DNA from 3 places in the Nonomuraea sp. NPDC054003 genome. Region 1 is predicted to be linked to each of the others. Evidence: predicted binding sites of a transcription regulator. Region 1 holds the regulator's gene; each other region holds the start of a gene.
What was found. The regulator LexA, encoded in region 1, represses DNA repair genes until DNA is damaged. The targets are predictions, from matches to a motif close to TCGAACANNTGTTCGA.
Positions count from the first base shown of each region.

Region 1 (5,377 bases):
CGGCCTGCAGACCCGCTCCGCGAGCGAGGGCGACGAGGTCGTCACCATCGAGCTCGACCGGGTCGCCGTCCAGCTCGACCCCGTCGCCGAATGGCGGCAGGGCTACCGCGAGGCCGGCCGGCTCATGCGCGACCACTTCTGGCGCGCCGACATGAACGGCGTCGACTGGCAGGGCGTCCTCGACCGCTACGCGCCCTTCGCCGAGCGCATCGGCGCCTACTCGGAGCTGATCGACCTGCTCTGGGAGGTGCAGGGCGAGCTCGGCACCTCCCACGCGTACGCCATCGGCAACGGCCCCACGGTCGACCCGCGCCGCCGCCAGGGCCTGCTCGGCGCCGACCTGGCCCGCGACGGGGACGGCACCTGGCGGGTCGAGCGCGTCATCGCGGGCGAGTCGTCCGACCACGACGCGCGCTCGCCGCTGCTCGCGCCCGGCGTCGCGGTCCGCCAGGGCGACGCCCTCGTCGCCGTCAACGGCCGCCCCGTCGATCCGGTACGCGGGCCGCTCCCGCTCCTGGCGGGCACCGCGAACCAGCCGATCCAGCTGACCGTCCGCCCGGCCGCCGGCGGCGAGACCCGCAAGGTCGTGGTCACCCCGATCGCCGACGAGACCCGGCTGCGCTACCACGACTGGGTCGAGGGCCGGCGCGCGTTCGTCCGGGAGGCGTCCGGCGGGCGGCTCGGCTACCTGCACGTGCCCGACATGGTGGCGTCCGGGTGGGCGCAGTTCCACCGCGACCTGCGTACCGAGATGGCGTACGAGGGACTCGTCGTGGACGTGCGCGAGAACGGCGGCGGGCACGTGTCCGAGCTCATCCTGGAGAAGCTGTCGCGCAAGGTCACCGGCTGGATCCGGGTCCGCGGCCACCAGCCGATGCGCTACCCCGAGGACTCCCCGCGCGGGCCCGTCGTCACGGTGACCGACGAGTTCGCCGGCTCCGACGGCGACATCGTCAGCGCCGGCATCAAGAACCGCGGCATCGGCCCCCTCGTCGGCGTCCGCACCTGGGGCGGCGTGATCGGCATCGACTCGCGCTACTCGCTGGTCGACGGCACCGTCGTCACCCAGCCGCGCTACTCGTTCTGGCTGGAAGGGCACGGCTGGGGAGTGGAGAACCACGGCGTCGACCCGGACATCGAGGTCGTCATGACACCGCAGGACCGCGCGGCCGGCCGCGACCCTCAGCTGGAGAAGGCCGTGGAGCTGGCACTCTCCGCCCTGGAGGAGCGCCCCGCCGCCACCCCGCCCGACCTCCCGCCCCTGCCGTAACGACCCCGGGGGACGGCTCCTCGTCCGGAGAGCCGTCCCCGCCCGATCAGGGCGTCACGGTGGCTATCCTCCGCAGGATCTCGGCGAGAACGGGCTCGGAGGTGGCGAAGTTCAGCCGGACGAACGTCTCGCCGCCCGGCCCGAACACGGCGCCGTCGCTGAGGAGGACCTTCGCCTCCCGCTCCAGCTGCTCCGCCACCCCGGGACGGCCGTAGTCGAGCCACGCCAGGTAGGTGGCCTCCGGCACGCGGTACGTGACGCCCTCGGGCAGGTGTTCGGCGATGGCGCGACGGTTCCGGTCGAGCAGCGCGACCGTGTCCGCCAGCCAGGCGTCACCGTGCCGCCAGGCGGCCACGGTCGCCTCCACGCCGAACACGTTCGCCGAGCCGAAGAGGAACGGCGGCTGGGCGTCCAGCGCCCCGCGCAGCCCGAGGGAACCGACGTGCGCCACCGAACAGCGGATCCCGCCCAGGTTGAACGCCTTGGTGGCCGAGGTCAGGGTGACCGTCCGGTCAGGCAGGATCGTGCCGAACGGGATGTGCCGGTTCGGCTCGTACACCAGGTCCGCGTGGATCTCGTCGGAGATGACCAGCAGATCGTGCCGTTCGGCGAGCTCGGCGAGCTCCTCCAGCTCGGCCCGGGTGAAGACGCGGCCGGTCGGGTTCTGCGGGTTGACCAGCAGCAGCACCTTGCACCCGGACAGGTCGGGGATCTCGGCGCGCCACGAGTCGCCGTCCGGCACGAGCCGGATGGGGCGCAGCGGCCGGTCCATGGTCTCCAGCGTGCCGAGGAACGGATGATAGGCCGGGGTGTGCAGCGCCACCCCGTCTCCCGGGGCCGTCCACACGTGCAGCAGCACCTGCAGGGCCTGGTTGATGTCGGAGTAGGAGCGGACCAGGCCCGGATCGGGCTCCCACCTGTATCGGGCGGCCATCCGCTCCGCGAACGCCTCGGCGAGCGGCCCGCTCTGGGGGCTGTCGAGCCACGAAGGATAGCCGAGGTCGCCTTCCGCCCGGCGGCGCAGCGCCTCGACCACCTCGGGAGCGGACGGCAGGTCCATGTCGGCCACCCACGCGGGGATGACCCCCGGGTCCGCCTTCGCCCACTTGAGCCCGTCGTTGCGTGCTTTGAACGCTTCACCCACGAATGTGTCGCTCACCCAGACATTCTAGGAATGTCGGCCTTCGTACGGATCAGCCGCCGGCCAGCGACCGCCACAGCCGGTCCGTACGATCACGCCGCCCCCACGCGATCACCCCGCTCATCACGAGCAGGACCAGCGGCAACGCCACAGGCCCGCCGCTCACGAACGCCTCGGTCAGCACCGCACCGGCCATCAGCCCGGCGCCCGCCAGCGCGGCCGCTCCGGCCACCGGGGGCGCCAGCAGGCACACCGCCACCGCGACCTCCAGCACCGCGACCAGGTAGCGGAACCAGTCACCCCACCCGATCGCCTCGAACGTGGACACCGACGGCTCAGCCCCGGTGAACTTGCCCATCGCCGCCATCAGCAGCATGCCGGCCATGACCACCTGGAGCACCCACAGGCCGGCCCCGGCCAGCCGCCGCCCGGCACTCGGCCTCGTCTCGATCTTCTCCATGCCGCCGACATTATGGACTGCGATCAACCGCCGGAATGCGGCTGGTTACCGGACAAGGGTGGAGGTAGGTGCACTTGCCCGGAGACGCGCCGTGTGCGACGGAACCATGGAACCCGGGCAGCCGGAGAGGCGCCCGCCGGACAGGACGCGCGTGGAGAGGAGGACGGCGACCATCGGCGGGCTGGTGGGCGAGAGCCGGTGAGGAGCGCGGTGCGGGACGGCCGCACCGCGTCTCACGCGGCGAGTGGTCAGAGGCGGCGCAGGACCGCCACGACCTTGCCCAGGACGCTGGCCTCGTCGCCGGGGATGGGTTCGTAGTTGTCGTTGTGCGGCACCAGCCAGACGTGGCCGTCCTTGCGCTTGAAGGTCTTGACCGTCGCCTCGCCCTCGATCATCGCGGCCACGATGTCGCCGCTCTCGGCGACCGGCTGCTGGCGGACCACGACCCAGTCGCCGTCGGCGATCGCGGCGTCGATCATCGAGTCACCGGTGACCTGCAGGAGGAAGAGCGTGCCCTCGCCGACCAGCTGCTTGGGAAGCGCGAAGACGTCCTCGACGCTCTCCTCGGCCAGAATCGGGCCACCGGCGGCGATGCGGCCGACCAGCGGGACGTAGGCGGCGGTGGGCCTGTTGACGGGGGCGTCGTCGGTGGCGGTGTCGGGGTCGACCCACAGCACCGGCTCACCCGGCAGCCGCACCTCGAGCGCGCGCGGGCGGTGGGGGTCACGCCGCAGATAGCCCTTGCGCTGCAAAGCCGTCAACTGGTGCGACACGCTGGACGTGCTGGTCAACTGGACGGCTTCGCCGATCTCGCGCATGGACGGCGGATAGCCGCGCTGCTGCACCGAGTCGCGGATCACCTCGAGGATCTTGCGTTGCCTGGGGGTCAGCCCCAGTGAGTCACGCCTTCGCACCGCGAGGTCACTGACCCCATTGGCGTCATCCCGCTCGCTCATGCCTCTCCTCCTCGCCCGGCAACCCGCCCCGCGGGCGAGGCTCCCGGTCCGTGGTCCTGATGTCGCACACAGCGACCGTATCTCTGTTGAAGATCATCTTCAAACAGTTGTTCGAGTCTTCCTCGAAAATGTCGGCAGTGTGGTGTAGAACATCGTACGGGAGTTCGATCGACACCGTGTTCGATTTGCCGATCTTTCTACGGCCGTTTCCGGGGGCCACGACGGCGGGAGGTCCATCATGCGAACGACCAGACGGAGCCACCGCGCAGCGGGCTCACCCACGGGCCGCATCCACGGGATGATCTGATGGCGGATCCGACCGGCGACCACGTCAAGCGCCTCACCCTCATCGTCGACGCCACCCAGGAGGGGAGCCCTCAGGGACGCCACCCTCGCCCCGAAGCGCCCAGGCGGAATAACGACGGCGGAGCGGGCCCCCGATCGCGATGGGCCGCCGACGGCAAGCGCCCCCACCTGTACCTCGTCCCCCCAGCCCGCCCCGACTCGGACACCGGCCCTGGCAGGTGGGGGAGAAGCGACGGCGGGCCCGTCCGAGGGGGAGAGCGAGCGCCCGGAGCCGGTCAGGTCGTCAACGGCGGGTCCGTCCGAGAGCGAGCGCCCGGAACCGGTCAGGTCGTCAACGGCGGGTCCGTCCGAGAGCGAGCGCCCGGAACCGGTCAGGTCGTCAACGGCGGGCGCCAGGCGGCGGGCGAGCGTGCGCCGGGAGGCGTCGTCAATGGCGGGTCCGTCCGTACGGAAGAGTGTGCGCCTGGACCCGGTCAGGTCGTGAACGGCGGGTCCGTTCGAGGGGGAGAGCGTGGGCCGGGAGTTGGCCAGGCCGTCAATGGCAGGCGCCGGGCGGCAGGCGAGCGCGCGCCCGGAGCCGGTCAGGTCGTCAATGGCGGGCCCGTTCGGACGGGAAAGCGAGTGCCGGGAGACGGCCCGGCCGTCAACGGAAGGCCCGTCCGGACGAGAGGGCGAGCGCCCGGAGACGGTCAGGTCGTCAACGGAAGGCCCGTCCGGACGGGAGAGCGAGCGCCCGGAGACGGTCCGGCCGTCAATGGCGGGCGCCGGGCGGCGGGTGAGCGCGTGCCCGGAGTCGGCCAGGTCGTCAACGGTGGGCGCCAGGCGGGGGGCGAGCGGCGGGTCGTGGAGCGGCGCCGGAGGCAGGGTGCGCCGGAAAGGCGCCTGACGGACGACGGCCCTCTGCGGCGTTCCGGCCTCACCGGCGAAGACGGGCTCGGCGACGGTCGCGCTGAGCGGTCGCCGGTGTCCCCGGCCCGAGTGCGGGGGCTCCGGCGGGACGGGGCGTCGATGGTACCCAAGGGGAGTGCGCGCGCAGCGCAGGGGGAGCGGGCCCCGGCGGACCTGCAATCGAGGCGCCGGACGCGTAAGGGGGACGGCGCGATTGAAGGGGACGCGGTGCGGGCGCGTCGCCGCGTCGTCGTGCCCGGGACTCCAGCGCAGCTCGGCCGGCCAAGGATGGGCTGGTTCCCGAGGTTCGCGCGGATCGACAGGGCCGGTCGCGCCGCACAGATCGACAGGGCCGG
Region 1 is NZ_JBVJKR010000001.1:258,593-263,969, forward strand. It holds gene ACZ6YG_RS00995 (S41 family peptidase) at 1-1,270, shown strand, start outside; gene ACZ6YG_RS01000 (MalY/PatB family protein) at 1,317-2,429, opposite strand; gene ACZ6YG_RS01005 (DoxX family protein) at 2,464-2,871, opposite strand; gene lexA (transcriptional repressor LexA) at 3,120-3,827, opposite strand; gene ACZ6YG_RS01015 (hypothetical protein) at 5,250-5,377, shown strand, end outside.

Region 2 (5,377 bases), on a different contig from region 1:
GAAATCCGCCGTGTTCACCCCGTACCGGCCGTCGTACACCAGCCGCGCCAGCTTCTGCCGCAGGCCCCGCAGGACGACCGGGCCGCCCACGTGCAGGACGTCTTCGCCCAGCGGCAGTTGCGCCTCCCACGCGAACCCGACGGCGGCGGCCGCCCCGGCGACCAACGCCACGGGCCGCGCCACCCACCCGAACGACCCACCGCCCTCCCGCGTTCCGGCCTCGACGGTCTTCCGTCGTCCGCGACCGCCTTGCGCCTGGCCGAGGCGGTGTTCTGAGGGGCCGGGGAGTCGTTGTGGGAGGAGTGCCGGGGCTGTGCCGGCTCGGCCGCTCATGCGGGCCGGCCTGCGAGTTCGCGGTTCACGCGTGCGGCCACGCGGTGAGCGCGCCAGCCGATCAGGCACAGGCCGCCTATGAGCAGCCCGGCCTGCGCCAGGATCGTGGCCACCTGGACACCCTCCGGCAGCCCGACCGCCAGCTCGGCGGCGGCTGACACCACCAGCACCCCCGCCATGGCGGCGGCCAGCATGCGCATCGGGACCTTGGCCCAGGTGTGCGCCGCGTCCCATGCCTCGCATGAGGCGAGCGTCTCCCGAGTGCGCAACCCGGCCAGGCCGTTGCGGCTGTCGACGGCACCGGATTCGTCATGGAAGGGGATGAGGAGGAGCGCCAGGGCAGGAGCGGTGAGAATGGCGTTGATCAGGATGGGCCCCATCCCGCCATCGTAACCACGACCCGCGATCTCGGGAACGCCGCCAGAGCGGCCTCTCTCCGCTCGCGAAACGGCGCTGAGCCGACTCCTCCCGTTCCGAAAGCACGACCCCGTCCACCTCGTACACCTGCCCGAACATCTCGCCGTCTCCGTAGTGCAGGTCTCGGAGTTCCCTTGAGAACGCCCTGTGGCATGTCGTCTCCCCGAGGCGCTCGGTGAGTGTCGGCACTCCCTGGAGCACGTCGTCTCCACGGGGACGCTCATAAGAGCGTCAGCTTTCCTGAGAGTGTCCGTGGCATGCCGTCCGTGGCCAGGAGCGGCGTCGGGTCGGAAGCCTCGGATTCGCCGGAGGGGCGGGGGTTCAGGGGCGTTCGCAGGTGAGGTGAGCGGCGTTGCAGCCCGCCGGTGACACCGTCATGGTCATCGAACCTGTGTTCGTGGAAGCAGTTGACACCGCGCGTGATCGAAATTATGTTCGACCATGTGACGTGAGGCTCGCGGCTCACGTCGGAAGGACCTGGTCGCGGGCCATGCGCTCCCCCAGCGCGGACCCGCGGTCAGGCTCCGAGGGCGAAGGGCGCGTCCTCGTCGTCGGCGGAGACGAGTGGGCGCGTCCTGGCCGGACGGGGAGAGGGGAAGCTCCTCGTCCGGCCGGCCCGGCGGAAATGTCGGTGGGGTCTGCGATCGTTGACCTCAACGGCGGACACGCCGGGAGTCGCCACGACTCTAGGAGGCGAACGACATGGCACCACGGCCCAGAGAAACGCCCGGGCCCCGGCTATCGCCTGCGGTTCGGGCTCACCTGACGGATTCACGTTCCTGCCTGGCGGAGGCGGCGACGGCTCGCTCCCCGGCATCGCGCTACGTGTCGGCCCACCTGGCCGCCCTGCGCGCCGCCGCGGCGATCCTGGCCGCCCGCCCGCAGCCCACCCAGGGTCGCAGGCGCCGCCTGCGCAGCGCATGGGAGCTGCTGCCCGAGACCGAGCCGTCGCTCGCCGAGTGGGCGGCCTACTTCGCGGCCAGCGCGGCCAAGCGGGCCGCCGCCGAGGCCGGCCTGGTGCGCGGCGTCAGCGCCGCGGACGCCGACGAGCTCCTGGCGGAGGCCGAGACCTTCGTCTGCACGGTCGAGGACATCCTGGGCGTCCCTTCCCAGCCCCAGCTCCCCGTGGACGTGCCCCTGGCGGGTTGACATCCCACCCACCCCCTACGAGCGCCCCGGTCTCCCTGCCGTCCACGCCCTCGCAGGAGGAGACGTAACGGGGCCAGGCGCCGGCCGTTCCGGCGGTCACCGCGCCGGTGGGATGTCCGCCGCTCTTTCCGGCACGTTGCTCGCCTTGCCGAGCCAGAGCCGGCCTGCTGTGGGTCCCGAGCCCGCAGTCCCGCGTCCCGCAGACGCCCGCAGTCTGCGTCCCGCGGACGCCCGTTGAGCTGGAACGCCCCGGGGCCCTGCGCTGCGCACGCGAGCTGCTCGATACACCCGATGGCGGCGAAACCCGCCTCCTCCGCCGTCCGGACGACCCGGCGCATCCCGTAGGGGCGGACGAGGGCGGTCGTAGCGCGCGTGTTGAGGGGGTAGCGCCTGCCGTCTGCCTGCGAGCCGCGCACGTGAGCTGACGCCTACCGACGCCCGTGAGCCGACGCCCGTGAGGCGTCCCCGCGTCGCGACGCTCGTGGGTCGACGCTTGAGCCCGGGCAAGCCCGATGAAGACACCCCAGATGGGCGGCTCCTGTCAGGCGCTCCCCGAGGTCAGAGGCATGTGGTGCCTCATTCTGCTCTGCGCCGGCGTCGAGCCGATGTCGCGGCGAAGCTGTGACGAGGGCGGCCCTGGTTACCGTGTCGGCTTCGAAAGGGGAGCCGCGCCGCCGGAAGCGTCGGCGGTCATGAGCAGGGAGACAGCATGGGAAAGCGCAGAGCCGGGTTCGCCACCGCTGCGGCGGCCGCCGTCCTGGTGGCCGGAGCGGTGTTCCCGGGCGCCGCGCCGGCGGCGGAGCCCGTCGTGTGCACGTACAAGATCACTGCTGGTCACTGGTTCGTGGACCTGGGCAGGAACAAGGTCCGCTGGGCCGTGAAGGGGCAGTTGGAGTCCGGCTATCGGTACAACACCCGCTATTTCGGGTCGGTGCTGTACCGCGCCATGAGGATGAGCCCGGTCTGGGGAGAGGCGGCCAAGATGTCGCTGCAGGCGGGCTCCTGCCGTGAGTAGCGGCACTTCTCCCGTCTCGCGCCCCAGTGAGGATGGCCCGCGCCGTGGCCGCCGGAGGGCCGTGTTTCCCGCGCCCCGCACGGGAGCGTGAGGTTGACAGGCGAGTGAAGGGCGCCGGGGACTAAACACGAGGTTTGTTGGATTATCGAGAACCCCGCTGAGGGAATGGCGGCGGACCGCTTTTTGGGCCCGGCGAAATGTCTGTTGTGCGGGGCTTTGTCAGAAAACAAGCAAGGGGCACGCCCGGATGGGCGCGCCCCTTGCCGCGGCTGTGGGAGCCGGGTCAGAACGTCTCGACCGCCCGGCGGGCCTCGGCGTCGAGGACGCCCCAGCTGATCAGCTCCTCGGTGAGCTCACTCGGCGACTTGTCATAGATCACGGCCAGGGAGCGCAGATCCTCCTGGCGGATCGACAGCACCTTGCCGTTGTAGTCGCCACGCTGGCTCTGGATCGTGGCGGCGTAGCGGGCCAGCGCCCCCGCCTTCTCCTTGGGCAGCGTGGCCAGCCTCTCCAGGTCGATCACAAGCTTGGGCGTCGGCCCGAGCGGGCTCGGCGCGGCACCGCCGGGCAGCAGCTCGGAGACGGGCACCCCGTAGAAGTCGGCAAGCTCGGCAAGCTTCTGCACCGTGACCGCACGGTCGCCGCGCTCGTACGAGCCCACGACCACGGCCTTCCACCTGCCACGCGACTTCTCCTCGACTCCATGCAGGGACAGGCCCTGCTGGGTGCGGATCGCGCGGAGTCGTGCACCAAGCGACTTTGCGTACTCAGACGGCATCGTGTGGCCCCCCGGCTCCTCGTATCTATAGCTCTCAGTAGATTGTGCTCCCTTGCGGCGAATGCCGTTGCCACCGGGGGTCCGATGCCGGTCGGGCACCAATCGGTAGCGATGGCCCTGAGGTCACCCCAGGACGCCGCGCAGGTGCTGGTTACGCACAGTGACGGTAAAGGGGTCGACGCCTAAGGTCAAGCTGATTGGAAAAAAGATGCCGAATCCGGTCCAGCATGGAACGCCTCATTAGCCCCTTCTGTCCCCGTAGTAACTGTACTTCGTCATAGTTTGCCGAGTAACCACAGCGGTTTCCGCACCGGGGGCGAAGAAGTCAGGCCTGGCGTGTCAGAACCATGACGGGACAGGTCGCCGCCCGTACGATCTTGATGCTGGTGTCGCCCAGGAACACCCGCCTGAGCGGCCCGGTGCCGCTGGAGGCGCAGATGATCAGCTCGCCCCGCTCCCAGGTGCCCGCCCGCATGGCCGCGGCGACGCTCCGGCCCTCGAACACCTCCACGTCCACGCGGGTGCCCAGCCGCTGCCCGCGGGCGGCGGCGGTCAGGTCGGCCATGGCCTGGTCGCGCATCCCCGTCAGCATCTCCTCGCCCAGCGGATGCCGGCGGTGAGCCGCCTCGACCAGGGTGACCAGCCGCAGCGGCAGGTCCAGCGCGGCCGCGATCCCGGCCGCCCCCTTGACCGCCGCGTCGGCGCAGCGGCCGCGCCGGTAGGCGAGGGTCAGCCGGGTCAGCTCGGCGGGCGGGTCCTCGGCGTACCCGCGCGGGGCCAGCAGCACGGGCACCGGAGAGGAGTGCAGAAGCTGGTCGGCGGTGCTGCCCAGCGAGATGCGACCCCGCCGGCCGCGCGGCGCCGAGCCGATCACCACCACGTCCGCGCCGCGCTTGCGGGCCAGCTCCACCAGGCCGCGCCCGCTGCCCCGGTGGGTGTAGGCGACCAGGCCCGCTTCGTCGCCGGCGAGCTCGGCCGCCTGCGCCAGCGTGGCCTCGGCCTGCTCCTGGAGGAACGCCGCCCACGCGGTCGCCTCCGCCCGGGCGGGCCCCGGCGTGCTCCACGCGGGCGGCTTCACGAACGCCACCTCCAGGCGGGCGCCGGCCTGCCGGGCCAGTAGCACGGCCACCGCCAGGCCGTCGCGGCCACGAGGCTCGGGGACGAACCCGCTCAGCACATTCTCGATCTTCATCTAGGGCACCTCGGCGTTCAGCCGCGAGTGGCGGTAGCCGTACAGGAAATAGCAGAGCAGCCCGGCCAGCATCCACAGCCCGAACGCGACCCAGGTGACGCCGGCCAGCCCGCCCATCACCAGGAAGCAGAACACCACCCCCAGCGCCGGGGTGACGGGGAAGAACGGCGTGCGGAAGCCGCGCGGCAGGCCGGGGCTGCGGTAGCGGAGCACCAGCACGCCCGCGTTCACGATCGCGAACGCGAACAGCGTGCCGATGCTGGTCGCCTCCACGAGATGGCCGAGCGGCAGAAGCCCGGCCAGCACGCAGACGAAGGCGGTGACGATGAGGGTGTTGGCCGCCGGCACCTGCCGCCTGGGGCTCACCCGCTGGAACACGCGCGGGACGAGCCCGTCGCGGGACATGGCGAAGAGGATGCGCGTCTGCCCGTACATGACCGTGAGCACCACGCTGGCGATGGCGATGACCGCTCCGAAGGAGATGATCAGGCCC
Region 2 is NZ_JBVJKR010000002.1:246,992-252,368, forward strand. It holds gene ACZ6YG_RS05355 (class I SAM-dependent methyltransferase) at 1-171, opposite strand, end outside; gene ACZ6YG_RS05360 (SdpI family protein) at 330-713, opposite strand; gene ACZ6YG_RS05365 (SAV_6107 family HEPN domain-containing protein) at 1,453-1,899, shown strand; gene ACZ6YG_RS05370 (hypothetical protein) at 2,609-2,914, shown strand; gene bldD (transcriptional regulator BldD) at 3,198-3,692, opposite strand; gene ACZ6YG_RS05380 (universal stress protein) at 4,018-4,884, opposite strand; gene ACZ6YG_RS05385 (amino acid permease) at 4,885-5,377, opposite strand, start outside.
Region 2: the regulator LexA is predicted to act here: its motif matches at 1,174-1,189, upstream of ACZ6YG_RS05365 (SAV_6107 family HEPN domain-containing protein).

Region 3 (5,377 bases), on a different contig from region 1:
ACCACCCGCACCCGCCGGGCCGCGATGTCGCGCATCAGCTCGACCAGCCCCGGCACGTCGAAGACGTCCTGCAGGCACTCGCGCATCGTCTCCAGCACGATCGGGAACGACGCGTAACGCGAGGCGACCCCGAGCAGGTGGGCGGCCCGCTGGCGCTGCTGCCACAGCGGGCTGCGCCTTCCCGGCACGCGGCGCGGCAGCAGCAGCGCCCGCCCCGCGCACTCGCGGAACCGGGACGCGAACAGCGCCGACCCGCCCAGCTCCTCCGTCACGATCTGCTCGATCTCCTCGGCGTCGAACGCCGCCACGTCGGACGGCGGCTCGGCCAGGGTGTCGGGGATGCGCAGCACCACGCCGTCGTCGGAGTGGACCGCCTGCACGTCGACGCCGTAACGCTCGCGCAGCCGCCGGTTGATGGCCAGCGCCCACGGGGCGTGCACCCGCGCGCCGTAAGGAGAGTGGATCACCACCCGCCAGTCGCCCAGCTCGTCGTGGAACCGCTCCACCACCAGCGTCTTGTCGTCGGGCACGTAACCCGTGGCCGCGCGCTGCTCGCGCAGGTAGGACAGCAGGTTTCCGGCGGCGTAGGAGTCGAGCCCGGCCTCGCGCAGCCGCTCCGGCGAGTCGTCCTTGGCCTGCTCGCGCAGGAACGCGCCGATGGCCCGGCCCAGCTCGGCCGGGCGGCCGGGAGTGTCGCCGTGCCAGAACGGCAGCTTGCCCGGCTGGCCGGGAGCGGGCGAGACCAGCACCCGGTCGGCGGTGATGTCCTCGATCCGCCACGACGACGCGCCCAGCACGAACACGTCGCCGACCCGCGACTCGTAGACCATCTCCTCGTCGAGCTCGCCCACCCGCGAGGCCCGCTCGCCGACCAGGAACACGCCGAACAGGCCCCGGTCGGGGATCGTGCCGCCGTTGGTGACGGCCAGCCGCTGCGCGCCGGGCCGGCCCCGCAGCGTGCCCGTCACCCGGTCCCACACGACGCGCGGGCGCAGCTCGGCGAACTCCTCGCTCGGGTAGCGGCCCGCGAGCATGTCGAGCGTCGCCTCCAGCGCGCTCCTGGGCAGGGTCGCGTACGGGGCCGCGCGCCTGACCACGGTCTCCAGCTCCTCGACGGTCCACTCGTCGAGCGCCGTCATCGCCACGATCTGCTGGGCCAGCACGTCGAGCGGGTTGCGCGGATAGCGGAGCTCCTCGATCAGGCCGCTCTTCATGCGCTCGGCCACCACGGCCGTCTGCACCAGGTCGCCGCGGTACTTGGGGAAGATCACGCCCTTGGACACCGCGCCCACCTGGTGACCGGCCCGGCCGATGCGCTGCAGCCCGCTCGCCACGCTCGGCGGCGCCTCCACGCACGCCACCAGGTCGACCGCGCCCATGTCGATGCCCAGCTCCAGGCTGGAGGTGGCGACCACGGCGGGCAGCCGCCCCGACTTGAGCGCCTCCTCGATCTGCGCCCGCTCCTGCTTGGAGACGGAGCCGTGATGGGCGCGCACGACCTCCGGGCCGACGCCCTTGCTCGCCCCGGCCTGCGCCATCATCTCGGCCGGCGGGCGGTCCCACGCCGACAGGTCGACCTCGCCCCCGCTGCGGGCGAGCGCCAGCTCGTTGAGACGGGTGCAGAGCCGCTCGGCCAGCCGCCGCGAGTTGGCGAACACGATGGTCGAGTCATGGGCGGCGATCAGGTCGAACAGCCGGTCTTCGACATGCGGCCAGATCGACCGGGTGGCCGGGTCGGGCGCGAACTCCTCCGCCTCGGCGGGGGACGGGCCCGCCTCCACCTCGGTCATGTCCTCGACCGGGACGACCACCTCGACCTCGATGCGCTTGTCGGCCGGTGGCTGCACCACCGTCGCCGCGCGCGGACCGCCGAGGAACGCCGCGACCTCGCTCACCGGCCGCACCGTCGCCGACAGGCCGATCCGCTGGGCGGGCCGCTCCAGCAGCGCGTCGAGCCGCTCCAGCGTCAGCGCCAGGTGGGCGCCCCGCTTGGTCGCGGCCACCGCGTGCACCTCGTCGACGATCACCGTCTCCACGCCGCGCAGCGCCTCCCGCGCCTGGCTGGTCAGCAGCAGGAACAGCGACTCGGGCGTGGTGATGAGGATGTCGGACGGCTTGGCGGCGAACCGCCTGCGGTCCTCGGCGGGGGTGTCGCCGGAACGGATCGCCACCGAGATCTCCGGCACCGGCAGCCCCAGCCGCCGCGCCGTCTGCTTCAGCCCCGCCAGCGGAGCGCGCAGGTTTCGCTCGACGTCGACGGCCAGCGCCTTCAGCGGCGACACGTACACCACCCGCGTGCCCTTCGCGGGCGGCTCGGCCGCCAGCCGGTCGAGCGACCACAGGAAGGCCGCCAGCGTCTTGCCGGACCCGGTCGGCGCCACGACCAGCGTGTTGTCACCGCGGGCGATCGACTCCCACGCGCCCTCCTGGGCGGCGGTGGGCGCGGCGAAGGCCCCGGAGAACCAGCTGCTGGTCACCTTGCTGAAGCGGTCGAGCGAGCTCACCTGCACATACTGCCTCGCGCCACCGACAGAAAACGCATTGCGGCCGCGCCGCGTGATTGAGCGGGCGCGCGGGCGGACATACACCGACCGTGACCATCGACCACGCGGCCGTCGAGGCCCGCCGCGAGGAGATCAGGCGGCGCTACCTCTTAGCGCACCGGCCCTCGTCCAGCGCGCGCGGCCTGCACCACATCGCCCTGTTGTCGTCGGACGTGGAACGCACCGTCAAGTTCTACCAGGAGCTGCTGGAGTTCCCGCTGACGGAGATCTTCGAGAACCGCGACTACAAGGGCTCGAGCCACTTCTTCTTCGACCTCGGCAACGGCAACCTGCTGGCCTTCTTCGACCTCCCCGGCCTCGACCTCGGCCCTTACCAGGAGGTGCTCGGCGGCCTCCACCACATCGCGATCTCCGTCGACCCCGCCACCTGGGAGCGGCTGCGCGGGAAGCTGGAGATGGCCGGCGTGCCGCACCAGATCGAGAGCGGCGCCTCCATCTACTTCAAGGACCCCGACGGCGCCCGGCTGGAGCTGCTCGCCGACCATCTCGGTGAGATGTACGGCGCGCGCGTGCTGTGACGCCGTGACCTAGCGCCGCGACGCGCGGCGCGTGCGCGGACGGCCCGCCCGCGGCTCCTGCCGGATCCCGGCATGCCGCTCGGACCTCTCTGCCTTCTCCTTCCGTACGGCCTCGCGCCGCAAGGACAGTAAGTGGCGGCGCTTCGTCCTGTTGGCCTTGGCCTTGGCTGACTTGGGGGGTGAGGGTTTCGCGGTCTTCGCCATCAGAGTCGCGCGGAGGGGGACCGCCTGCCTCAGCCGACGGGGGGATCCGCGCTTCCTCCCTTCCGGGTCTCCGGCACATGCCGATGCCGTGGTTCGAAGGCGGGTGATACGCAGGTCGTTCACGTTCCCGTTGCGTCCTACCCACTCCCGGGGCCGATCCATACTTGAGTGATGCGCCTGACTGAGTTCTGGAGAAGGATGCGCCTGCACTTCGGCGACACCTACGCCGAGTCGTGGGCGCGTGATTACGTGATCGCGCCGCTCGGCGGGCGCACCGTGGTGCAGGCGCTGGCCGACGGCGAGAGCGCCAAGACCGTCTGGCGGGCCGTCTGCCAGGTCGAGGACGTCTCCCCCCGGCTACGCTGAGCCCAGCGTCTCCCTCAGAGCGCGCGCCGTGCGATCGAGGTCGTCGGCACCGCCCGTGCCGCCGGGCGCCCAGAGAAACAGCCAGCCCCGCTCCGACGGCGTGGCGAAGACCAGGGTCTGCCTGCTCGTGTGCGGATGCCACACCCACAACAGCGGCTCCTCCTCGCCCACCATCCGGCTCACCAGCCCGTGGCGAGGGAGCACCTCGGCGAGGCCCTGCAGATGAGTGCGCCGTTCGCTGGTGTACGAGCTCGCCACGTGGTCACCTCCTGCCCTCTTCCCAGGAGTCTCCCCAGGCTGCGGGAACGCATCCGGGCGCGGGCGGACTTCCTCGCGGACGTGCGTGTGATCGAACAGCCGTTCGGCTACGATGGGCTCGCCGGGCCACGTCTTCCACGACCGCTTCCGGGAAAATGTCGGTGGCAGACCGTAGCTTTCACTCGACTGATTCCGACCACGACCCTCAAGAGGGAGCTCCCATGGCTATCAACGACCGCGAGAAGGCCCTCGAGACCGCCCTCGCCCAGATCGAGCGGCAGTTCGGCAAGGGTTCCGTCATGCGCCTCGGCGATGACGCCCGAGCCCCCATCGAGGTGATCCCGACCGGGTCGATCTCCCTCGACGTCGCGCTCGGCATCGGCGGCCTGCCGCGCGGCAGGATCGTCGAGATCTACGGTCCGGAGTCCTCCGGCAAGACCACCATCGCGCTGCACGCGGTGGCCAACGCGCAGCGGGCCGGCGGCATCGCGGCGTTCATCGACGCCGAGCACGCCCTCGACCCCGAATACGCCAAGAAGCTCGGCGTCGACACCGACGCCCTGCTGGTCTCCCAGCCCGACACCGGCGAGCAGGCGCTGGAGATCGCCGACATGCTGATCAGGTCCGGCGCCGTCGACATCATCGTCATCGACTCGGTGGCCGCCCTGGTGCCCAAGGCCGAGATCGAGGGCGAGATGGGCGACAGCCACGTCGGTCTCCAGGCCCGCCTGATGTCCCAGGCCCTGCGCAAGGTCGCGGGCGCGCTCAGCAGCACCGGCACCACCGCCATCTTCATCAACCAGCTCCGCGAGAAGATCGGCGTGATGTTCGGCAGCCCCGAGACCACGACCGGTGGCAAGGCGCTCAAGTTCTACGCCTCGGTCCGCCTCGACATCCGCCGCATCGAGACCCTCAAGGACGGCACCGAAGCGGTCGGCAACCGGACCCGCGTCAAGGTGGTCAAGAACAAGATGGCCCCGCCCTTCCGGGTGGCCGACTTCGACATCCTCTACGGGGTGGGCGTCTCCCGCGAGGGCGGCCTCATCGACATGGGCGTCGAGCACGGCTTCGTCCGCAAGTCCGGCGCCTGGTACACCTACGAGGGCGACCAGCTCGGCCAGGGCAAGGAGAACGCGCGCAACTTCCTGCGCAACCACCCCGACATGGCCAACGAGATCGAGAAGAAGATCAAGGACAAGCTGGGCGTGGGCCCGCGCCTCGACGAGCCCGCCGAGGCCCCCGCGCCTCCCGCGCCCGCCAAGGCGCCCGCCGCGTCCGGCCGCGGCTCCAAGTCCACGCCGAAGCCTGGTGACGTCTGATCGGTCGGCGCATGAGTGACACGGATCCGGCGCCCCACGACCGGGGCGCCCCGGCCTCATCCCGCCGCAAACCCCGGCGCTCCTCATCCGAGGGCGCCCCACCCGGCGGGCGCCACCCTTTCTTCGGCGGCCGCGCCCCGGGGGAGCA
Region 3 is NZ_JBVJKR010000003.1:211,194-216,570, forward strand. It holds gene ACZ6YG_RS08580 (ATP-dependent helicase) at 1-2,504, opposite strand, end outside; gene ACZ6YG_RS08585 (VOC family protein) at 2,594-3,082, shown strand; gene ACZ6YG_RS08590 (DUF3046 domain-containing protein) at 3,458-3,652, shown strand; gene ACZ6YG_RS08595 (hypothetical protein) at 3,644-3,910, opposite strand; gene recA (recombinase RecA) at 4,132-5,229, shown strand.
Region 3: the regulator LexA is predicted to act here: its motif matches at 4,002-4,017, upstream of recA (recombinase RecA).